Regions from separate parts of the Cupriavidus sp. FW305-46 genome, predicted to be linked through region 1. Evidence: predicted binding sites of a transcription regulator. Region 1 holds the regulator's gene; the other holds the start of a gene.
What was found. The regulator LexA, encoded in region 1, represses DNA repair genes until DNA is damaged. The targets are predictions, from matches to a motif close to ACTGTATNNNNATACAGT.

Region 1 (11,738 bases):
CGCCAATGAATCGACCAAGGGCTTTCTCGGCAAATTTCTGACGACGTTTGCAGACTGGATCGAGCGGACTGCGCCGCGCTGATACTGCCGGGGCGGGGCGCTGTGAACCTCGGCGCGGTAGCCTGTAACCGCGGTTGGGGGGACGTGTCAGGTTACGAAGGCGTGCGCATCCGCCCCGGCTCCTGTCAGCGAACGGTCAGAGGTCTAGTCGAGAACCGTCGAGTGCCATCCATGCCCAGAGGAGAAGCACCGGCATCCCGGCCAGCGAGCGCAGCCAAATGCTGCGGTTCATTGCCAGCAACGCCCAAATTGCAAGTGAGCAACCAAGCAGGAGTGCGAAGCACGACAGCAGGTAGTTCGCCTGTGATTGATATGCCAACATCGCCGCAGATGGTCCTTGGCCGCCGAACGGATAGTTCTCAGGGCCTGTCCAGGCTCCCCATATCACTACCAGCATCAGCATGGCGACGAGACCGAGGATGCTGGAACCGACAGCCTTAATAGCGAACTTCCAGTTCCATGTCTTTGGCATAGTACAAAAACTCCTTGGCAAAGGAATTCATTGAACTGGTGAGGTCGATGCAATCTGCAGAGCCAGGGTAGCTTCCGCCATGGATCGTGAAATTGCCTCGGCCAAACACGTTTGTCCCCGGGCGTGGCTGCAACCCAATGCGCCGGGTTCCCCAGGCTGTCGTACAGCCGGCCATCGCCCGGCCTTGATGTTGATGAGCCTGAGAATGCAGGCAGCTCTGTTGAAGATGCTTGTAACTTCCCAGCGTTGAAAATCATCCTGCCGCGCGGTGGTGTGGGGCCCCTGTCAGGGGCGGGCGCGCACGTTCCCATTTGCACGCAGAGGGCTTCGGGAATCAATCAGCGCAGTCCGAATGTGCATGTTATCTGTGCTGCACGTCTTCCATTTCTTGTGACATTGGATGGCCGTGCTGACCTAGCCCCAGTTAAGCCGTACACGCGGAATGATGCCAAGGGGGCGTTTCAGCATCGCGAGTGCACCTGCGTTGCTTCGATCGATCCCGATCTGCCCTCGATGGTAAACTCAAGCGCTTCCGCTCATCAGCGAACTTGCCGTTTCCCGGCAGGCTGATGAGGCAGTTTTTGAGTTTTTCTATAGTAGGAATATCGGTCCAGGCGGATCGTGGTGAAATGACTGATTATCAAGGGAAGATCGCTGCTGCAAGCCCGCGCCGGGTGTCCGTGGCCCCGATGATGGACTGGACCGACCGCCATTGCCGCATGTTCCACCGCCAGCTCAGCCGCCACACCTGGCTGTACACCGAGATGGTGACCACCGGCGCGCTGCTGCATGGCGACGTACCGCGCCATCTGGATTTCGATGCGGCCGAACACCCGGTCGCGCTGCAGTTGGGCGGCAGCGAGCCGGCAGATCTTGCGATGGCGGCCAAGCTGGGCCAGCAATGGGGCTATGCGGAAGTCAACCTGAACTGCGGCTGCCCGTCCGAGCGCGTGCAGCGCGGGGCCTTCGGCGCGTGCCTGATGGCCGAGCCGCAACTGGTGGCCGACTGCGTCAAGGCGATGCGCGATGCGGTGGATATCCCGGTCACCGTCAAGCATCGCATCGGCATCGACAAGATTGAGCACTACGATTTTGTTCGTGATTTCGTCGGCCGGGTGGCCGAGGCGGGTTGCGGCACGTTTATCGTCCACGCGCGCAATGCGATCCTGAAGGGCCTGAGCCCGAAAGAAAACCGTGAGATTCCGCCGCTGCGCTATGAGGTGGCGTACCAGCTGAAGCAGGAGTTTCCTGAGCTGGAGATCCTGATCAACGGTGGCATCGTCAGCTATGACGAGATGGCGGCCCACCTCGAGCACGTCGATGGCGTGATGATCGGTCGCGAGGCATACCATCAGCCCTACGTATTGGCCGAAATGGATGCGCGCTTCTATGGCGATGCGAGTGCGCCGGCGCCGTCGCGGCTCGATGTCGAGCTGGCGATGCAGCGCTATATCGGCGACCTGGTGGAGCGGGGTGGCTATATGGGCGCGGTCACGCGCCACATGCTTGGCCTGCATCGTGGCATCGCGGGCGGGCGTGGCTGGCGCCGCGTGCTGTCGGATGCCAAGCGCATGAATGCGACACGCACGCGAGCCGATGTGGATGCACTGTTCGAAGAGGCGCGCGCGCACTTGCAGCCGCAGGCACAAGAGCCTCTGGCCGCGTAAGCGAGCGTGGGCTGCGCGCGCTCTGCCGAGGGCGCGCTCTAACTCCGAATCGTGAAAATGTGCATGGCTGCACGGGGGTACCGCGCGCCGCACTTGCAATGCCTGATCGCCCGGAAACCGGCGCCAGGAAAGGGATTCCCCTAATTCGCTGAGGCAGGGCACTTTCATACACTGTGCCTGCCCTCGAATACAGGGCTTTCTTCAACTGATTATTAGCCCGCTTCGGCGGGCTTTTTTTTCGTCGGCGTTCTCTTGTTGCTACGCCAGGCTTGTTGCTCTTCGTTTACCCGAATGGTGCATTCCCGGGATGGCAGTTACAGTGCAACCGCCTTCAGGGCATTTGAGATCGCTAAATTTAAGAGTCCGCGCTGCGGACTCTTTTTTTGCGCGCTCGCTTTGCATGCGCTGACGAGGGGATTAGACGGTTGCCCTCGTGAAGAGTTCCATCGGTCACGCCAGCAGGCTAGCGCGTATGACTGATGCCTACGTCCAGCGTGCCGTAGGTCGTGATGCTCGATTCCCTGCCGTCGACCCCGCCGCCAGCGCATCCGCCGAGCAAGGCCGCCAATGCCGTCAGCGCAAGAATCCGCGTAGGCCATCTACACTTGATTTGCATTCCCGTTTCCTGCCGTTCGTAGACGTGTCGATTTTGTCGATGACGTCGATTGGGCTCTCAGATGCTCGTGAGGTTCCTTCGCCAGGTGCTGGCGCCACGACAATGAGAAGGCAGGGTGGCCAAAAAGAGGCAGGCGGCCCGATGGGGCGGGCCGCCTGACGGGAAGGTCGAGGGGGGTCAATGTCCCTCAGGCACAAGTATCGCTTCGCGCATTTGCGGCATGAACCCTGCAGAGGTAGGGGCTGTGCACAGCATATTTCCGCGAGCGAATCAGCGGCAGGCGCGAAGGTGCCAGCCGGGCGGGCGCCCTGGTCGGCGGCCGTGATACGATCCCTCGCATTGCCCCAGGCGAGACAAGGCATGGCATGCGGACCGATGCCGGCAGGGGGAGCAGCGTGGAAAAAGAAAACGTGGAAAACGAAGCGCCGTTCGGCGTTGTCTATGAAGACTTCAGGGTGATCTGGGTTGCCGAGCAACTGCAGGACGGCAAATGGACGGCACGCTACTGCTGGCATCCCGGCACTTCGGAAGCCGCTGGCAAGGCGTTGCAGGAAGCCGTGCTGAATGGCAAGTCGCGCCGCCTGTTGGGGCAGTTCGATACCGAAGCGGAGGCCGTCGAAGCCATCAAGCAGGCAGTGCTGCTTGAGGCAAAGTGGAGCCCGTCCAGAGCCTGAGTTTTTCTCTCAAAAAAATTGTGCGGGATACTAGCCATCCCGGGAAACTGTTTGTATAATCTTGGTTTTCGTCGATCAGCAACGGAAACGCGCTGATGACCTCTACGGTGGCTGTAGCTCAGTTGGTAGAGTCCAGGATTGTGATTCCTGTCGTCGTGGGTTCGAGTCCCATCAGCCACCCCAAAGTATCCTTGCAAAACAGCGCCTTATACAGGCGCTGTTTTGCTTTCCGGTCACCGCGCTCGGCCGCATAGGCAGCCGGCGGCTGCCGGCTGGCCACAGCGTCACCCCTTAATGTCGCGCGGGTCGTTTCCGAAGGAGTTCCTCTCCCGGATCTGGCCATCTAGGCCGTGAATCAGCAGTTCGACCTTCTTTTCTTGGGCGCGCTTGGTGCCGGCGGCGATGGCCTCCGCTTGTGTGTCGAATGTCTCCCGTCCGTGGCCGCCTTCCGCCTCAACGGCCCAGCGGTCACCAGCAGGTACAACATGGATGTTCTGGCCTGGCATGGCTGTCTCCTTGAAGTTGATGGAGCCAGTCTCCGCGCGACCCGCAGGCGCCGGTATCAGGCGCTGTCCGACAAGTGATAGCGGACGAGTCGCGGATTTCCTGCGGGGCACGCACGCCTGTCGCAGTCAGATAAGCTACAGCCCACGAGACCGCGACTTTGCCGGCTCATTGCAACGAGAGATTTCGCATGCACTTGGCGTAAATCACATGCTGGCTACGGCCGCTTCACCTTGACGATTTGGCGAGCACTACTGTCCAAGTGCCAGTGACTGATGGATCGCAGTGGGCCGTAGAAACCGATGATCCAAGTCGCGCACGTGCAATCTATCCGTCTCGTTCATTTGGCAATGGACCGCGATGCCGCTCTAATGATCCATGGCGCAGGGGGGCGAGACGAGATTGATTTCAGTGACTGCGAGACTCCGTTTCCGCGGGCAGGTCTTGCCACTCAGCTCAGCGTCGGTGCAAGCGGTAGCCGGCCGGCAACGGCACGCCTCCCGCATGCGGCGTCGCCAAAGCACTTTCGCCTGCGAATCAGTCCGTCACGGCCATGGATGATCAAATCGGCCTTCTCCTGCCGAGCCATTGCTGTACCTGCATCAATGGCCGCCTCCCGGGAGGGGAAGAATTGACGGTCGGTGGACCCATCCTCAATTTCAACTATCCATTGAAGACCTTCGACTCGTACGACATGTATGTTTCTTCCTGGCATGACCATCTCCTGAAGTCGCTGGATCCAGTTTCTGCATGCCACTCGCCCTCCGGTATCAGGCGCCGTCTGACAAGAGGAGCCCGCACTGAGGCGGGCTTCGAGTCACGCCCTGAGATTGGCGCCAGGGGGCGCCGAGCGTGAAAGCGGTTGGCCGTCAGGCATCCTGAGTCCGGTCGGATGAACGAGCAAGCCTGATCGGCCGCGCCCAACTACATCTTTGGCATGCTGCATATAGTGCCGCTACCGGCAGCCAGCTTCCCGGGGGTGTAGTTGCCTGGCTGCGCTATTGCCGTTCAGCCGGCTCAGCCCGATAGGCCGACCAGTAGTAGTGGCTGTGTCGGTTGTGGCGGGCCAGCTTCTTCTCGATGAAAAGTCGCACGGTGCCGAGGTGCCCGGCCTCGACCAGGACCGCATGATGGCTTGGCCCGTCGTGCGTGGCGCGAGGCAACGTCTGCAGGCCAGCGGCAATGTAGTGCCCCTGAACTCGACTGAGAATGCCGTTTGCGCCGGGAGCCGGGAACGGCTCGGCGGTTGCGGTCGGAAGATGGCAGCCTGCCGCGCGTTTTTTGCTGTTGCCCATGCTCAGCTCCGACCGGGGACGATGCGCACGCCGTCCCGAGAAACCTCGATCTGAGGCTGGTGGCCGTAAGCCCGCAACAGCCGGACATTTTCCCGGGCGGAACTCGGAATGTCTTTCTTGCGCACCAGGGCGCTGCTGGTGATGCGGAAGGTGCCGCAGCTTGGGCAACGGTAGAGGTAGCCATGAGATGGGGCGCGAGTGCGCTCGGCGGCAGTGCCGCAGATGGGGCAGTTTGCAGGTTCGGGCGACATGGCGGGGCATATATGAGTACTGTATGGATATACAGTATAGCTACTCGTAGGGTCGCTGCGAAAGCAGCCAGAGGTAATTTCTGTCGGGTGGGGTATGCGACACAAATTAGCCGTGTGCCCGTGGGAATACTCGATATATAATCCCCGACCTAGAGCCGTATGCGGGCTTCCAGTATTCCCACGAACTACCCGGAACCCCGCGTCGTTATTAGCTTGGTGGCTAAGATTGAGATTCCTGTTGTCGTGGGTTCGAGTCCCATCAGCCACCCCAAAGCATTTCCCAGAACGGCGCCTCGCGAGGGCGCCGTTCTGCATTTCCCGGGGGTGGTATGTCTGTTCGAGCGGCAGCGGTTGGCGTAGCGATGGCAGCCATGGTGGCAGGGTGTGCCACCGGCACTTCTGAAAAGGACATTCGCGCGCGTGCGCCGATGCGCTTGTTCACGCCCGCCAAGATGGGTGAGGTTGCGAAATGCCTGCGCAACAATCTGGGCGATGACGCCGCGGTCGTCAACTATCCGGCGAAGAGCCAGACCGAGATCCGCATCGGCCAGACCACGTCTGGCGGTGAATACCAATACGCCTATCTGATTTCGCTGACGGCGAAGCAGGATGGTACGGCGCTGGAGCTGCGCAAGAGCGATACTTGGTTCCCGCAGCTGACGCCGACGGAGCTGGAAGCCGAAGCCAAGGCGTGTGCGCCGCGTAGCTGAGGGCGGCGCCCGCAGCTGCTCGGAGACAGTCGGCAGATTTCAGGCGGCCAGCTTTTCGGCGGTTTCGAGTTCAAGCATGCGGCAGATCGCCGCCATGCTGCCGACCATGGTGCGGCGCTGCGTACCCTGGTAGACGCGTACGCCCTTGCTCTGGCGGAACGGCACAGGCTTGACCGGGCGACGGGCGGCGACTTGGTGGATTTGCGGCATGGTGGCACCTCTTTTAGGCAAAGCGGGGTCAACACCCGGCAAGCCGGGCGGCGTCTGCAAAGCAATGGAAGCGGGTGGGCCCGCGCAGGCGGTTGGCCTGCGGTGCCCGGTTAGAAGCCGGAGGATCGGATCAGCCCGACGGCGATGCCTTCCAGCGAGAACTCCTCGCCAGGCTCCACGATGATGTTGGTGAAGTCCGGGTTTTCTGCGATCAGTTCGATATGGCCACCGCGACGCTGCAGGCGCTTGACGGTCACGTCATCACCCAGGCGCGCCACCACGATCTTGCCGTTGGCGGCTTCGCTGGCGCGGCGCACGGCCAGCAGGTCGCCGTCGAGGATGCCGGCATCGCGCATGCTCAGGCCGCGCACTCGCAGCAGGTAATCGGGGCGTTCGTCGAAGACCGAGGCGTCGACCTGGTACTGGCGGTCGATATGCTCGGCGGCGAGTATCGGGCTGCCGGCGGCAACGCGGCCCACCAGCGGCAGCGTCAGCTGCATCACGCCGGCCATCGGCAACGAAAACTGGTCGGGCATTTCCGAATCGCTGCGTGCCACCTTCAGGCGGATGCCGCGTGAAGCGCCCGGGGTCAGTTCGATCACGCCCTTGCGTGCCAGCGCCCTCAGGTGTTCTTCCGCGGCATTGGGCGAGGAGAAGCCAAACTCTGCGGCGATTTCGGCGCGCGTGGGCGGAAAGCCGGTGCGGCGGATCGTGTTGCGGATCAGATCGAAAATCTGCTGCTGCCGGGGTGTCAGGGTCGCCATGGGATCGCCGTTCCGTGCGGGGCCGCGGGGTTTCGGGTAAGAGGATCGGTCGATCCTTTATCCTGCATCCGTCTGGCCGGGCACTGTATGTTTAAACAGTATGCTGTGATTTTATACAGTATCGGCCTGAGCGCAAGCAGAATTTTTGGGGCGTGTCTCATGGACGGAATGCGGATCACCGGCGAGAGCCGCGGCGAGGCGGGGCGCGCCCGTTACAATCGGCATTCCTGCCTTTCCACTTTCTTTGCACGCTCCATGACCCAATTGCCTCGCATCGTCGTACTGGCCACCGGCGGCACCATTGCTGGCGCGGCCGGAAACTCTGCCAGCAGCGCACGCTACCAGGCGGCGACCGTGCCGGTGTCGTCGTTGCTGGCAGCGGTGCCCGCGCTGCAGTCGGCGGCTCGCATCGAGGCCGAGCAGGTGGCCCAGGTCGACAGCAAGGACATGACCTTCACGCTCTGGCAAACGCTGGCGGCGCGGGTTGAGCACTGGTCCGCGCAGCCCGACGTGGCTGGCATCGTGATCACCCACGGCACCGATACGCTGGAAGAAACTGCGATGGCGCTGCACCTGACGCAATCGTGTCCGGTGCCCGTGGTGATGACGGCGGCAATGCGGCCGTCGACGTCGCTGTCGGCCGATGGGCCGCTGAACCTGCTGGATGCGGTGCGCGTGGCCGCTCATCCCGATGCGCGCGGCAAGGGTGTGCTGGTGGTGCTGAACCAGCAGATCCACGCTGCGCGGGATGTGGCCAAGGCCCACACGTCGGCGGTGGACGCCTTTGTTTCGGCCTGCGGGCCGCTGGGTTTCGTGCAGGACGACTACGTGCGCTTCGCCCGCGCGCCACGCGTGGCCTGGGTGATCGGGCCGATGCCGGCGGCGTGGCCGATGGTGGAGATCGTGGCGAGCTACGCGCAGCCGGGCAGGGTGGCAGTGGATGCGCTGGTCCGCGCGGGTGTTGCCGGGCTGGTGGTGGCTGCCGCCGGCAATGGCTCGGTGCATGAGGTGCTGGCCGAGGCGCTGGCCGATGCCGCTGCCGCGGGCGTGGCCGTGGTGCGCAGTTCCCGCACCGGGGCCGGCCATGTGGCGATTCCGCCCCAGCTCAGCCCGACGGATGGAGCTTTTGTTTCCGCAACGGACCTCAATCCCTATAAGGCGCGCGTGCTGCTGGCCCTGGCGCTGGCAGCCGACTCAGGCCTGGCGCGGGATCCGGCAAGGCTGCAGGCCGTGTTTGCCAACGCCTGATTTGTCTGTGTAATCAGCGGCTTGCGCACTTGCCGCCATGCGGGCTATAATTTAAGGCTATTCAACCTTGCCACACCGGACTCGTGACGCCCGGGTGGCTAATCCAAAAGGAGCGTCAATGCGTCATTACGAAATCGTCTTCATCGTCCACCCGGACCAGAGCGAACAAGTGCCGGCCATGATCGAGCGCTACAAGCAGCTCGTGACCTCGCAGAACGGCAACGTTCACCGCGTGGAAGACTGGGGCCGTCGCCAGATGGCTTACATGATCCAGAAGCTGGCCAAGGCTCACTACGTTTGCCTGAACATCGAATGCGGCAAGGAAACGCTGGCTGAACTGGAACACGCGTTCAAGTTCAACGACGCCGTCCTGCGCCACCTGATCGTGCAGACCAAGAAGGCCGAGACTGCACCTTCGCCGATGATGAAGGAAGTGCAGCGCGAAGAAGCCCGCAAGGCCGCGCAAACGACCACCGAAGGCCAGGCCGCCTGAGTGCGGACTGCGGTGCGCGCCATGGCTGACAGCGTCGGCCACGGCAGCATGGATTGCAACCAGCAAGAGGTCCCGCGTTGAACCAGCTTCGGCTTGCCGCCACCCTGGCGGAACGCGATGCCCTGCGCTATACCCCGGCCGGGGTCCCCGTCGTGAACTGCATCCTGCAGTACAGCGGCGAGGCCGTCGAGGCGCAAACGCCGCGGCAGGTCGAGTTTGCAATCGCAGCGATGGGGGTCGGACAGGTTGGCCAGCGTCTGGAGCGGTTACCGCTCGGCACGCTGCTCGACTGCGAAGGATTCCTGGCCCGCAAGCACCGCAACAGCAAGGCTCTCGTCTTTCACATCACTGGATGTAAAGCATTCGAAAAGGATTGAATCATGGCATTCGTCAAACGTGACAACAAGAACAAGAAGCGCTTCCAGCAACAGAACCCGCTGTTCAAGCGCAAGCGCTTCTGCCGCTTCACCGTGGCTGGCGTGGAACAGATCGACTACAAGGATCTGGACACCCTGAAGGACTTCATCGGCGACAACGGCAAGATCACGCCGGCCCGCCTGACCGGTACCAAGGCTCACTATCAGCGTCAGCTGGATACGGCCATCAAGCGTGCGCGTTTCCTCGCGCTGATGCCGTACACCGACCTGCACAAGAACTGATCAGGCCCTAGGTCCGTTAAGGAGAGAATACGATGCAAATTATTCTGCTGGAAAAAGTCATCAACCTGGGCAACCTGGGTGACATCGTCAAGGTGAAGGACGGTTACGCCCGTAACTTCCTGATCCCGGGCAAGAAGGCCCGCCGTGCTACGCAAACCGCGATCGCCGAATTCGAAGTCAAGCGCGCCGAGCTGGAAAAGGCCGCTGCCGAGAAGCTGGCCGCCGCGCAAGCCGAAGGCGAGAAGCTGAACGGTCTGAGCGTCCAGATCAGCCAGAAGTCGGGTGTGGACGGCCGCCTGTTCGGTTCCGTGACCAACGCCGACATCGCTGAAGCCCTGGCTGGCCAAGGCTTCAAGCTGGAAAAGGCCCAGGTTCGCATGCCGAATGGTCCGCTGAAGATGGTGGGCGACCACCCGGTCAGCGTTGCGCTGCACACGGACGTCGTGGTCGACGTGACCGTGTCGGTCGTGGGTGAGAGCGTCTAAGGACGTGCCGCCTTGCCGGCGCGCTGCGCCGGCTGAAGCGCCGCAAGCAAAAAAGGCAGGAGCCCCGGCTCCTGCCTTTTTTTGTTGCCCGCTTGTCTTTGCCTGCCCGGTCGCCAAATGTCCGGCGAAGTGCGTCCTCCCGCCGTTATAATCCCTCCCCATGAACGCGCCTGTCGCCGACCCCCAACTCGAGAACCTCAAGGTCCCGCCGCATTCCATCGAAGCCGAGCAATCGGTGCTGGGTGGCCTGCTGCTGGACAACGCCGCCTGGGACCGCATTGCGGACTTCATTTCCGAGGCGGATTTCTACCGTTTTGACCACCGGATGATCTTTCAGAGCATCGCCCGGTTGATCTCGGCCACCAAGCCGGCCGACGTGATCACGGTCTATGAAATGCTGCAGGTCGCCGGCAAGGCCGAGGAGGTGGGCGGGCTGGCCTACCTGAATTCGCTGGCGCAGAACACGCCCAGCGCGGCCAATATCCGCCGCTACGCGGAGATCGTGCGCGAGCGCTCGGTGCTGCGCAAGCTGGTGACGGCGGCCGACGATATCGCCTCGGCCGCGTTCGCGCCCAAGGGCCGCGAGGTGCGCGAGCTGCTGGATGAGGCCGAATCCAAGGTCTTTGCGATTGCCGAAGAAGGCTCGCGCGGCCAGAAGGGCTTCCAGGAAATCCAGCCGCTGCTGACCCAGGTGGTCGAGCGCATCGACGAGCTGTACCACCGCGACTCCACCACCGACGTCACCGGCGTCCCGACCGGCTTCATCGACCTGGACAAGATGACCAGCGGCATGCAGCCGGGCGACCTGGTCATCGTTGCCGGCCGTCCGTCGATGGGCAAGACGGCGTTCTCGCTGAACATCGGCGAGCACGTGGCGGTGGAGCAGGGCTTGCCGGTGGCCGTGTTCTCGATGGAAATGGCGGGCACCCAGCTGGCCATGCGTATGCTTGGCTCGGTCGGCCGCCTCGACCAGCACCGGCTGCGTACCGGCCGCCTGCTGGATGAGGACTGGCCGCGGCTGACGCATGCGATCCAGCGCATGAACGACACGCAGTTGTTCATCGACGAGACGCCGGCACTGAACCCGATGGAACTCCGTGCCCGTTCGCGGCGCTTGGCGCGCCAGTGCGGGCAGCTTGGCCTGATCATCATCGATTACCTCCAGCTGATGTCAGGTTCGGGCGGCGGCGAGAACCGCGCCACGGAAATTTCCGAAATCTCCCGTTCGCTCAAGGGTCTGGCCAAGGAACTCAACTGTCCGGTGATTGCACTGTCGCAGCTGAACCGAAGCCTGGAACAGCGTCCCAACAAGCGTCCGGTGATGTCCGACCTGCGCGAATCCGGCGCTATCGAACAGGATGCCGACGTGATCCTGTTCATCTACCGCGACGAAGTTTATAACGCGGATTCCCAGGACAAGGGCACGGCCGAGATCATTATCGGCAAGCAGCGTAACGGCCCGATCGGCACGGTGCGCCTGACCTTCCTCGGCCAGTTCACGAAGTTTGACAACTTCAGCGGCGGCCCGGCTTTCTTCGACAACGACAACTGACGAAGTCAAGCCGGCCTGCAATAGTCTGTGCGGCGCCGTCTCGTTTGTGCCAAATTCGCGGGCAATATCCCCGTAACC
Region 2 (11,738 bases), on a different contig from region 1:
GGTGACGCGGGCCGTTGTCTTTGCCACGGCGAATTCAATGTGCGGCCGCCGCCGGGGCCTGCGCCGCATCGAGGTGGTTGCGGCGCCAGCTGGCGGGCGGCAGGCCGAACTCGCGCTTGAACGCGCGGCTGAACGCGGCCTCGGAATCGTAGCCGACCGCGCCCGCGACCTCGCTGATGGAACGGTTGCCACTGCGCAGTTCGGCGGCCGCGGAGCGCAGCCGCCAGTGCGCCAGGTACTGCATCGGTGGCTGCCCCAGCAGGTCGGTAAAGCGCTGCGCCAGCGCCGAGCGCGACAGGCCCACGTTGCCCGCCAGCTCATCGACCGTCCACGGGTAGGCCGGCCGCGCGTGCATGCGCGACAGCGCCCGCCCCACATAGCGGTCGCGCAGGGCGGCAAGCCAGCCGCTTTCATTGTCAGGCAGGGTGTCGATGCAGCGCCGCACTGCCTGCACGAACAGCAGCTCTGACAGCTTGGCCAGCACCGTGGCGGTGCCCGCACGCGGTTCCGCCGCTTCAGACGTGGCAAAGGCCAGCGCCGACGCCAGCCATGCCGATTCCAGCCCGCTGCCCAGCCCCACCTTGAACAGCCGCGGCAGCGACGTCAGCAAGGGGTTGCCCATGGTGTCGTCGAACCCCAGGAAGCCGCACACCATGCGCGTGGTCTCGCCGCCGCCGCCGTAGGACACGCGCATGACCTCGCCCGGGCTGTTGCGCAGCATGTCGTACACCAGCGGAGCGGATGGCAGTGGCTGCAGGCGCAGGTCGCTGCCCAGCACGTGCGGCTCGCCCTGCGGCACCACCAGCAGTTCGCCGGTGTCGACGCGCAGGCCCGGGCCGGTGCCGTCGACCAGGCGCGCCCAGCAGACGCCTTCGGTAATCAGGTGGTAGGAGACGACGCGGTCGGCGCGGGGCAGGAAGGCGGCGCGCAATTCAGCATCCGCTTCACTGATCAGGCACCACGGCGACTTGAACTCGCCGTTCAGGAACACGGCGCCGCTGAGCTGCACGGCGCGCAAGAGGTCGGACAAGGCATCCATGGTCACATTCCTCCAGATCCGGTGTTTCGCGCAAGAAAGCCGGACGCCCGATCATACGGGCAAGGGGACCGGGCTCCGATACTAGCACCGTGCCTGGCGCCATACAACGCCGCAGCGCACGTATCAGACTAGCCGGAGACAACACCATGGAAACCCTTTCCGCAGCGGATGCCAGCGCAGGCGCACAGGCCGACTGGCTCGGCCTGGCCGCGACCCTGGGCCGCACCTTCGACGCACGCGCGCCAGAGATCGATGCCAGCGGGCAGTTCGTCAGCGCCAACTACGACGACCTGCGCGCGCACCGCTTCTTTGCCGCGGCCGTGCCGCAGGAACTTGGCGGCGCCGGGCTGTCGCACCAGGAGCTGGGCGCGGTGCTGCGCGAGCTGGGCAAGTACTGCGGATCGACCGCGCTGGCGTTTGCCATGCACACCCACCCGGTGGCCACGGCCGCGTGGCGCTGGCGCAATCAGCAAGCGCCGGTGGAGGGGCTGCTCAAGCGCGTGGCGGGCGAGCAGATGGTGCTGCTGGGCAGCGGCGGTTCGGACTGGCTGCAGGGCAGCGGCAAGGCTACGCGCGTGGATGGCGGCTATCGCGTGGATGCGCGCAAGATCTTCGCCAGCGGCGCGCCGGCGGCGGACCTGTTCATGACCTGCGCCGTCCATGACGATCCGGAGACCGGGCCCACGGTGCTGCATTTCGCGCTGCCGATGAAGTCGCCGGGCGTACGCGTGCTGTCGAACTGGCACACGCTGGGCATGCGCGGCACCGGCTCGCACGATGTGCTGCTGGAAGGCGTGCTGGTTCCGGATACCGCCATTGCCGCCCGCCGCCCGCAAGGCGTGTGGCATCCGATGATGCATACGGTGGCGATGATCGCGCTGCCGCTGATCTATGCGGTCTACGTCGGCGTGGCCGAGGCCGCGCGCGATATCGCGCTGCAGCTGGCGCGCCAGCGGCGCCTGAGCGCGCATGCGGTGGAAGCCGCCGGGCGCCTGTGCAACGAGGCCGATGCCGCGCAGCTGGCGCTGGATGCGATGTTCGCGGCGGCATCGGGGCAGGCGCCGGGCGCGGTCACCACCAACCGCATCATGTGTGCCCGCACGCTGGCCGCGCGCGCGGTGCTGGCAACGGTCGAGGCGGCGATGGACCTGGCCGGCGGCGCGGGCTTCTATCGCGATGCCGGGCTGGAGCGGCGCTTTCGCGATGCGCAGGGCGCGCGCTTCCATCCGCTGCAGGCCGGTGCCCAGCAGGAGTACGCAGGGCGCATGGCACTGGGGCTGGATCTCGACGCGCCGCCCGGCGAGGTGCGGCCTGCCGCGCAATGATCCCCGCCCTGGCGCCGCTGCCGTATGACACGCAAGCCTGCAACGACAGCGGCCAGGACGACCCGGCCCGCGCCATCAGCCACGACGGCGCGGCGCGGCGGGCCTTGCGCGATGCGCTGGGGCAGTTTGCCACGGGCGTCACCATCGTCACGGCCGCGGACGCCGACGGCCAGCCGGTCGGCGTCACGATCAATGCCTTTACCTCGGTGTCGCTCGCACCGCCGTTGCTGTTGTGGTGCCTGGCACGCAGCTCCGGCAGCCTGGCGGCGCTGCGTGCGGCGCCTTGCCACGCGATCAATGTGCTGGGGAGCGGGCAGCAGGCCTTGTGCCGGCGCTTCGCCGCGCGCGGTGCTGACCGCTTCGCGGGCGTCGATTGCCGCCCCGGGCCGTTCGGCACGGTGCTGATCGGCGGCACGCTGGCGTACTTTATCTGCCGGCACCACTCGGTGCGCGTGGTGGGCGACCACGTGATCTTTGTCGTGGAGGTGGTGGCCTATGGATCGACGCCGGGCGCGCCGCTGGTGTTCCACGCAGGCGGGTTTGACGTACCAGCGCCTTAGCCGCGCTTGCCCGCGATCACCAGCGCAATGCCGCCCAGCACCGCGGCAGCGCTCAATGCCAGCCGCAGGCTCAGGGCTTCACCGAGCAGCGCGATGCCGCCTGCCGCCGTAATGACCGGCACGCTCAGTTGCACGGTGGCGGCGGTGGCGGCCTTCAGCTGCGGCACCACGGCATACCAGATGACATAGCCCAGCCCGGAGGTGATGGCGCCGGACAACAGCGCATAGGCCAGCCCAGCGCCGTCCAGTGAACGCTGCGCCTGCATCACCGCACCCAGTGCCAGCGCCATCGGCACCGCGCGCAGGAAATTGCCCGCGGTGGTGGAAGCGGGATCCGCGGCGCGCCTGCCGCGCAGCGAATAAACGCCCCACGCGATGCCGGCCGCGATCATCAGCAGCGAGGACAGCAGCGGCGGCGTGGCCAGCCCCGGCAGCAACAGCCACACCAGCCCGGCCAGCGCCAGGGCCAGGCCAATCCATTGCTGCAAGCGCATGGGCTCGCCGGCATAGAGGCCATAGCCGGTCATGGTGGCCTGCACCGCCGCGAACAGCAGCAGCGCGCCGGTCCCCGCGGTGAGGCGCACATAGGCAAAGGAAAAGGCCGCGGCATAGCAGAACAGCGCAAGCGCGGAGATCCAGTTGCCTTCCACCTGCGGCAGCCGCTGCGCCACGACCGTGCGCACCAACTGGTGCCGCGCCACGACGATGACCCACAGCACCAGCGCCGCCGCGGCGACGCGGGCCAGCGTAAAGCTGGCCGCGTCGATGGTGGTGCCTTTCAGCGCGAGCCGGCACAGCAGTGAATTGCCGGCAAAGGCGAGCATCGCCAGCGCGGTCAGCACCACGGTGTTCGCGCGCGGCATGCGGCGGGGCGGCGGCGGCTGCGTGGTTCAGGCTGCGGGCGGTTCGTCACCGATGGCGAACGAGGACAGGTGCTCGATCGCCCTGACCAGTCCGGAATGATCCCAGCCCGCGCCGCCCAGCCCGCTGCAGACATTGAACAGCTGCTGGCACGACGCCGTGTTGGGCAGGCCCACGCCGAGCTGGCGCGCGGTGGACAGCGCCAGTTCCAGGTCCTTCTGGTGCAGCGCGATGCGGAAGCCCGGGTCGAAGGTGCGCTTGATCATGCGTTCGCCATGCACTTCCAGGATGCGCGAGCTGGCAAAGCCGCCCATCAGCGCCTCGCGCACGCGCGCGGGATCGGCGCCGGCGCGGGCGGCCAGCACCAGCGCTTCGCTGACCGCCTCGATGGTCAGCGCCACGATCACCTGGTTGGCCACCTTGGCCACCTGGCCGTCGCCGGCCTCGCCCACGCGCGTGATGTTCTTGCCCATCAGCTGCAGGATCGGCAGCACGCGGTCGAATACTTCCTGCTTGCCGCCGGCCATGATCGACAGCGTGCCCGCCTTGGCCCCGACCTCGCCGCCGGAGACCGGCGCATCGATATAGTCGGCGCCGAGCGCTTCGATGCAGCGCGCGAACTCGCGCGTGGCGATCGGCGAGATCGAGCTCATGTCGATCACGGTAACGCCGCCTGCCGTGTCGGCAAGGCCGTCAGCGACCCCCTTCTCGCCAAACAGCACCCGCTCCACGTCGGGCGTGTCAGGCAGCATCAGGATGATGGTTTCCGACTGCTTCGCCACCTCCTCGGCGCTGGCGCAGGCATTCACGCCAGCGTCCTGCAGGTCTTGCGGCACGCCGCTGCGCGTATGGGCGAACACGGTATGCCCGCCGTCGACAAGGTGCTGCACCATGGGCTTGCCCATCACGCCAAGTCCGATAAAGCCGATCTTGCTCATGTCAGTGTCCGGTAGTGGTCAGGCGCGAGGCCGGCCGTGCGTCGCGCACGCCGCCGGGTTCATCTCTGATGATAGTCAGTCGCACGCCAGCGCAGACAGCGGCCCCGGCGCAGGCTGCGCGCCGGCGCGCGCGGCCGCCACCCGCGCGGCGGCATCGTCCAGCTGCGCCAGCGTACCGGCGTCAACCGGGACATGGGCGGCGCGGGCGGCGCGCCAGGCCCGTTCGGGCTCGCCCGGCAGGCGGATGCCATCCTGCCCCGGCTGCAGCCGCGACGCCTTCATCCAGTCGGCGAACGCCGCCACTTCATGCCCGAATGACGTGCTGGTGCCCAGGCGTGCGGGATCGAACACGATCGCCAGCATGTTGTTCCAGACCGCATGCTGATGCCGCAGCGTTTCGGGGCGGATGGTGTGGCCGCCGGTGACCGCGGCGCCCAGCAGCTCGCACATCACGGCCAGCACATGGCCCTTGTGTTCGCCAAAAGGCCGCAGCGCGCCTGGCGGCGCGCCGTCGGCGGGGTACATCACGGCAGGGTCGGCGCTGGGCTCGCCATGCGCGTCCAGCAGGCAGCCGGGCGCCACCGGCACGCCCTTGTTGTGGGCCACGCGCACCTTGCCCAGCGCGATCGCGCTGGTGGCGAAGTCCAGCACCAGCGGCGGCTCGCCCGCCACCGGCACGCCGATGGTGAACGGGTTGGTGCCGTAGCGCGCATCGTAGCCGCCGTGCGGCGCCACGATGGGCTTGGACAGCACGTTGACGAAGTGGATCGAGATCATGCCGGCGGCGGTGGCCTGCTCGGCCCAGTGGCCCACGCGCCCCAGGTGGTGCGACTGCCGCAGGCCCATCACGCAGACGCCATGCTCGCGCGCGCGGCCGATGGCCATGTCCATGGCCTGCGCCGTCACCGCCTGGCCCATGCCGCGGTTGCCGTCCAGGCTCAGCATGCTGCCGGCATCGTGCAGCACGCTGACCTGCTGGTTCAGCTGCAGCTCGTCGGCCTGCCAGGCCAGCACATAGCGCGGGATCATGCCGACGCCGTGCGAGTCATGCCCGCTCAGGTTGGCGCCGACCAGGTGGTCGGCCGTCAGGCTCGCCTCTTGCGTGCTGCTGCCCGCGGCAAGCCAGAGATCGGCCACCCACTGGTGCAGGGCGGCGGTAGGGATGCGGTGTTCGCTCATATCGGCCTTGGCTAGGGATGAAAAAAGCCCCGTGCCGTGTGACGGCAACGGGGCTTCATGATACGGCCGGCGCGAGCCCGGTGGCGCCGGCATGGCCGGTGATCGGCTACTGCTTACTGGCGCAGCACAGCTTCGGCAGGTGACTGGCCAAGGATTTCGCGGATACGGGCCAGGTAGGTATCGCCTACTGCGCGGTGCATGCGCGCCGCCTCGGCCGCGAACTGGCGGCGGCTGGGCGGGCGGATGCCCAGGCTGCGGCAGATCGTTGACAGGTAAGGCTTGCGCTGGCCGCCCAGGCGCAGCGCCGCGGTCTGCAGCGCGGCATCGCCGATGCGCCCGCGCAGCCAGGCCAGCACCTGGCGGTCATAGTCGTTTTGCACACGGATCAGGTGTTCCATGGACGGGACTCCTACTGTTCATCCATACAGGTACTGTAAATATATACAGTATCCGGCGGGACGCAAGGAGTTTGTCCAGGAACACTTCGGGCGCACGGCCAAGTCGACTACAAGCCACCCAGGGCATTCACAGTGAACGCCAGAATCCCCATGTTGAAAAGGAACGCGGCCACGCAGTGGCCCAGGACCACCCTGCGCATGTGGGCGCCGGCGATGGTCACGTCAGAAGTCTGGAAAGTCATGCCCAGCGTGAAGCTGAAATAGAGGAAGTCCCAATAGCTGGGGTGCTGCACGCCTGGCACCTGCAGCCCGCCCTGGTCGCCGGTAGCGGTCTGGAGATAGTAGAGATGTGCATAGTGCAGCGTGAAAACGGTGTTGGCAAAAAGCCAGGACAGGATGAGCGTGGCGACGATCAGCGCGATGTCGGCCCAGTGCGGTGTCTCGGGGCGCGCGATCAGCGTACCGATTGCGACCAGGATCACCATCGAGAGCAGCACCGTGATCGTGAGCAGCGCTGTGCGGTTGGCATCGTTGTGTTCCGCCGTGCGCCGCATGGCAGCAGGATCGGCGCGCAACAGTGGCAGCGCGGCGCCAAGGAAGACAAGGGCCGCGAGATCGAAACCGATCAGCAGGGCGATGCGTGGCTCCGCGCCGAGCGCACCCGCGGCAACGGTCGCAACGATCAATATGGCGCCGCACAGCAGAAAGCGTGCGGGTGCAATGCGCTTGCCGATAGCGAAGCGGGCGGGTCTGTTCATGGGGGTATTCATCCGGATGACCCTTCGTCAGGAAAGGAGGCTGGTCTTCCGTGAATAATATCCGTGCCGTCGCGCAGTTTGTAACGCTGCATGCGCCTTTCATTTGGCGGCATCGAGGTCGATAATGGCCCTGTGCCATGACCGGCAAGGAGAGACGCCATGACCAAAAGCTCTTCCTCCACGGATAAGCCCGATCTCGCCCAGGGCGTGCCGCTGGCTGACATTGCTGACGGCGGCATGGTGACAGGCCAGGTTGGCGGCAAGCCGGTCTTGCTTGTGCGTTGGGCTGATGAACTGTTTGCCATCGGTGCGACCTGTACCCACTATGGCGCGCCACTGGCGGACGGCCTGCTGGTCGGCGACACGATCCGATGTCCGTGGCATCACGCCTGCTTCAGTCTTCGCACCGGCGAGGTCCTCGGGCCGCCCGCCCAGGACGATCTGAAATGCTGGCGCGTGGAACAGCAAGACGGGAAGGCCTTCGTCCGCGAAGCGCTGCCGGCGATGCGGCCACCGAGGCTTGCCTCGGCCCGACTCCCTGAATCCGTGGTGATCATCGGCGGCGGCGCCGCCGGGACTGCCGCGGTCGAAACCCTGCGGCGCGAAGGCTATAGCGGCCCAGTCACGCTGCTGAGCGCCGATCGCTCATTGCCGTACGATCGGCCGAATCTGTCGAAAGACTACCTCGCCGGGACAGCAAACGCGGACTGGCTGCCAATGCGGCCACCGACGTTCTACGCGGATCACGACATCGACGTGCGCTCTAACAACCGTGTCGTCAAGCTCAGCCCCGCGCAAAAATCCGTCACGCTCTCGGATGGCAGCAACGTGAGCTACGGCGCGCTTCTGCTTGCCGTCGGTGCCGTGCCGATACGGCTCGACGTTCCTGGCGCAACCTTGCCGCACGTGAGCGTGCTCCGTACGCTGGCCGACTGCGACGCCTTGATCGCGCGTCTCGGCATGGCACGCCGATGCGTCGTGGTGGGCGCAAGCTTTATCGGGATGGAAGTCGCGGCGGCGCTGCGAACGCGAGGACTGGAAGTGCATGTTGTCGCGCCCGAAGCGCATCCGATGGAGCGGGTCCTGGGCGCGACGCTCGGCGACATGATCAAGGCGCTTCATGAATCGCACGGGGTAACGTTCCATCTCGGGGCCACGGTGGCAGAGATTCAACCGGATCGGGTGAGATTGTCGACCGGCGCGGAGCTGGCCGCCGACCTGGTCGTGACCGGGATCGGCGTTCGCCCCGACGTGGGCTTGGCGCAGGACGCCGGCCTCGCGCTGGACAAGGGCGTGGCGGTCGATGAATTTCTCCAGACCAGCGAACCTGGCATCTATGCCGCGGGCGATATTGCGCGCTGGCCCGACCCGGGAACGGGCCAGCGTATCCGCGTCGAACACTGGGTGGTCGCCGAGCGCCAGGGCGTGGTGGCAGCGCGAAATATCCTGGGACAGCGGCAACGCTTTGCGGCAGTGCCTTTCTTCTGGACCCAGCACTATGATGTGGCCATCAACTACGTGGGCCATGCGGAGCAATGGGATCGTTTCGATGTCGACGGCGATCCCGCCGCGCATGACTGCACGGTGACCTATTGGAACAAGGACAAGCGGCTTGCGGTTGCCACGGTCGGGCGCGATCTGGCGAGTCTTCGGGCGGAGGTCGCGATCGAGCAGCAGGCGACAGGAACCGGGGCGTGATCGACTGACCGTGGCCGCGCGCGCCTGCGAGCGCGGTGCAGGTTATTCAAATTGGCGGCTCCCTTTGAGCGATCGGGCAGCAGGGGCTTCGCGGTCCGCAAGTCCTTCAAGCAGGTCGGCCGACGGGACAAAGAACAGGCTACCGGTGACTGCCTTGCTGAAATCGAGCAGCCGGTCGTAATTGCCGGGCGGCAATCCGACGAACATGTTCTCGAGCATCTTCTCGATCGGCGCGGGCGAACGGGCGTAGCCGATGAAGTAGGTGCCGAACTCGCCCGCGCCCGGGCGGCCGAACGGCATGTTGTCACGCAGGATCTTCACCTCCTGCCCGTTCTCGACCAGCGTGGTCAGTGAACTGTGCGATGACGATGGCTTGACCTCTTCGTCCAGTTCGATGTCGGACAGCTTCTTGCGCCCGATGATCAGTTCCTGCGTTTCCACGGGAAGGGCATTCCACCCGGCCATGTCGTGCAGATACTTCTGCACGATGACGTAGCTGCCACCGGCAAACTCGGCATCCTCGTCGCCGATCACCGTGAAATCGACCGCCTCGCGTCCGGCCGGATTCTCCGTGCCATCGACAAAGCCGATCAACGCCCGCATGTCGAAGTTGCGAAAGCCGTGCACCTCGTCGACAACCTGGATTGCATTGCCAAGCTTGCCGAGCAGTTGCGTGGCAAGCTCGAAGCAGAGGTCCATCGATTCGGCGCGGATGTGCAACAGAAGGTCGCCCGGCGTGGCGATGGCGACGCGATCGCCGGTGCCGAACTCCCGGAAGGGGTGCAGTGCCGCGGGACGGGGCTTGCCGAACAGCCTGTCCCAGGCGTCGGCGCCGAAGCCGCAGACACAGGACAGGTTGCCCGACGGCAAACGATGGCCAACCGCGCGCACGACGGCGGTAACGTCGGCACACCACGCGCGGACGGTGTCGGCGTGGTCGTCACCGTCGGTGAGTGTCGCAACGATGAATATGGCGCTGCGGGTGACCGTGCCGGAAACGGCCTGTGGTTCGGGAACCTTTGTAGGCATCGGGCTCTTCATGTTGGTTATACCGAATCGGTTTGCGGGCTGACGGAAGAGAATTCAACGCATAAGCCTACACGAATTGAGTGGTGCCTCTGACCTTTCATTTTCTCCTGGCCAGGAAGTGTCAGTTGCGGTTGCCAATCCAGCCAGCTGGAGCAAGGCCTGTGCCCGTGGCGGCATCTTTGGAAAGTCAGGCGGTCCGGCGCGCCGCAAGCGCTGCAGGGCCTGCGCGATGGACAAAATGTCCATGTTGAGCCAGGTCTCTCGGGTCAATCTGTCCATCTCGCTGCCACTTAAGGCATCGCTTATAGGCACGCAAAGAATCGCTGAATTTACCTTAGGTGGCCAGGCAATTATCTTGTCTCCAACGATGCAGGAACACTAAGCACAGCGGCATCGATGCACGCATCAGCAAGCCTCATCGGCCATTCAAACAAGGATAGGGGAGACCATGCATGATCACGACGAGGAAACCCCGACGACAGTCCCTGATGGTCTCCGTCACGTCAGGCTGTTGGGCTATCTGACGCGGCCATGATCGTCGGCACGGCAGGACATATCGATCACGGCAAGACCAGCCTGGTCAGGGCGCTGTCGGGCATGAATACCGACCGCCTGAAGGAAAGGAAGGCGCGCGGTTTCTCGATCGAGCTTGGCTATGCGTACGTGCCGCTCGAGAACGGCGACGTGCTCGGCCTGGTCGATGTCCCGGGCCACCAAAAGCTGATTCACACCATGGCCGCGGGCGCGAGCGGCATCGACTTCGCGCTGCTGGTGGTCGCCGCCGATGACGGCGTGATGCCGCAAACGCGCGAGCACCTGGCGATTGTGCAGCTGCTCGGCATCCGGCGCGGCGCGATTGCGCTGACCAAGGTCGATCGCGTGAATGACGCGCGGCTGCGGCAGGTGCGTGAGGAGATCGCGTCTTTCCGGCGCGGCAGCATGCTGGAAGACGCACCGGTTTTTGAAACCTGTGCAATGCGCGCCGACGATCCGGGTGTGAACGCGTTGAAGCGGCACCTGCATGCGGCGGCGGCCGCGTCGCGAACGAAGCGCGACGACGGGCTGTTCCGCCTTGCGGTTGACCGGGTCTTCACGCTTGCCGGGCAGGGGACGATCGTGACGGGAACGGTGGTGTCCGGGCGCATCCATGTCGGCGACAGGGTGTTGCTCGCGCCGAAGAACGAGTCTGTGCGCGTGAGCGGCATCCATGCGCAGAATCGTTCTGCTGCTACCGGGCGGGCAGGACAGCGCTGCGCGCTGAACCTGGCCGGTATCGACAAGGGCGCGATCGAGCGCGGTGACTGGGTGGTCGATGTGCGCCTGGCGCAGGCGTCGGTGCGCATCGATGTGATGCTGACCCTGTTGCCGGACGCCCCTGCGCTGGAGCACTGGGCGCCCATGCATGTTCACCTGGGCACGCAGCATCAGGTGGCGCATGTCGCGCTGCTCGATGGCCCGACGCTTGCCCCCGGCCAGCGCGCGCGCGTGCAGCTTGTGTTCGAGCGGCCTGTGTGCGCGCTGCCTGGCGATCCCTTTGTCGTGCGGAACGCGCAGGCCAGCCGCACCATCGGCGGCGGCGATGTACTGGATCCGTTCGCGCCCGCGCGCAAGCGCCGTTCCCCGGCGCGGCTGGCGTGGCTCGACGCGATGCAGGCCATGCTTGACACCGGCTCGGTTGGCACATTGCTCGAGCAGGCGCCAAACGGGCTGTCGCGCGCGCTGCTGGAACGGCTGAGCGGCATGCCGGCGGCGGCAATCGAGCTGCCGCGGGACACGCGCGTGATCGAACTTGCGAACGACGATGCCTTGCTGGTGTCGAGCGCGGCGTGGCGGGCGCTGGCGGCGCGACTGACCACTGCGCTCCGGCAATTCCACCAACGCTCGCCGGATGTGCTGGGCCCGGAGGTGGCGCGTTTGCGCAGGATCGCCGCACCGCTCGCGCAAGACGCGTTG

Region 2: AC3WON_RS00985 (CppA family protein) is a predicted target of LexA. The motif match lies at 6,333-6,350, and genes of this name have one in related genera.

The regions. Positions count from the first base shown of each region.
Region 1 is NZ_JBYSZI010000031.1:65,552-77,289, forward strand. It holds gene AC3WON_RS16670 (NADPH-dependent FMN reductase) at 1-82, shown strand, start outside; gene AC3WON_RS16675 (hypothetical protein) at 197-532, opposite strand; gene dusA (tRNA dihydrouridine(20/20a) synthase DusA) at 1,162-2,199, shown strand; gene AC3WON_RS16685 (hypothetical protein) at 3,181-3,489, shown strand; tRNA gene AC3WON_RS16690 (tRNA-His) at 3,597-3,672, shown strand; gene AC3WON_RS16695 (DUF2188 domain-containing protein) at 3,774-3,995, opposite strand; gene AC3WON_RS16700 (DUF2188 domain-containing protein) at 4,445-4,714, opposite strand; gene AC3WON_RS16705 (hypothetical protein) at 4,992-5,288, opposite strand; gene AC3WON_RS16710 (hypothetical protein) at 5,902-6,249, shown strand; gene AC3WON_RS16715 (hypothetical protein) at 6,289-6,459, opposite strand; gene lexA (transcriptional repressor LexA) at 6,570-7,223, opposite strand; gene AC3WON_RS16725 (asparaginase) at 7,479-8,471, shown strand; gene rpsF (30S ribosomal protein S6) at 8,590-8,964, shown strand; gene priB (primosomal replication protein N) at 9,042-9,341, shown strand; gene rpsR (30S ribosomal protein S18) at 9,345-9,623, shown strand; gene rplI (50S ribosomal protein L9) at 9,656-10,108, shown strand; gene AC3WON_RS16750 (replicative DNA helicase) at 10,269-11,660, shown strand.
Region 2 is NZ_JBYSZI010000002.1:840-12,577, reverse strand. It holds gene AC3WON_RS01015 (AraC family transcriptional regulator) at 35-1,039, opposite strand; gene AC3WON_RS01010 (acyl-CoA dehydrogenase family protein) at 1,186-2,364, shown strand; gene AC3WON_RS01005 (flavin reductase family protein) at 2,361-2,924, shown strand; gene AC3WON_RS01000 (DMT family transporter) at 2,921-3,787, opposite strand; gene AC3WON_RS00995 (2-hydroxy-3-oxopropionate reductase) at 3,815-4,723, opposite strand; gene AC3WON_RS00990 (malate/lactate/ureidoglycolate dehydrogenase) at 4,799-5,902, opposite strand; gene AC3WON_RS00985 (CppA family protein) at 6,016-6,300, opposite strand; gene AC3WON_RS00980 (DUF1345 domain-containing protein) at 6,408-7,058, opposite strand; gene AC3WON_RS00975 (FAD-dependent oxidoreductase) at 7,218-8,756, shown strand; gene AC3WON_RS00970 (Dyp-type peroxidase) at 8,799-9,797, opposite strand; gene selB (selenocysteine-specific translation elongation factor) at 10,317-11,738, shown strand, end outside.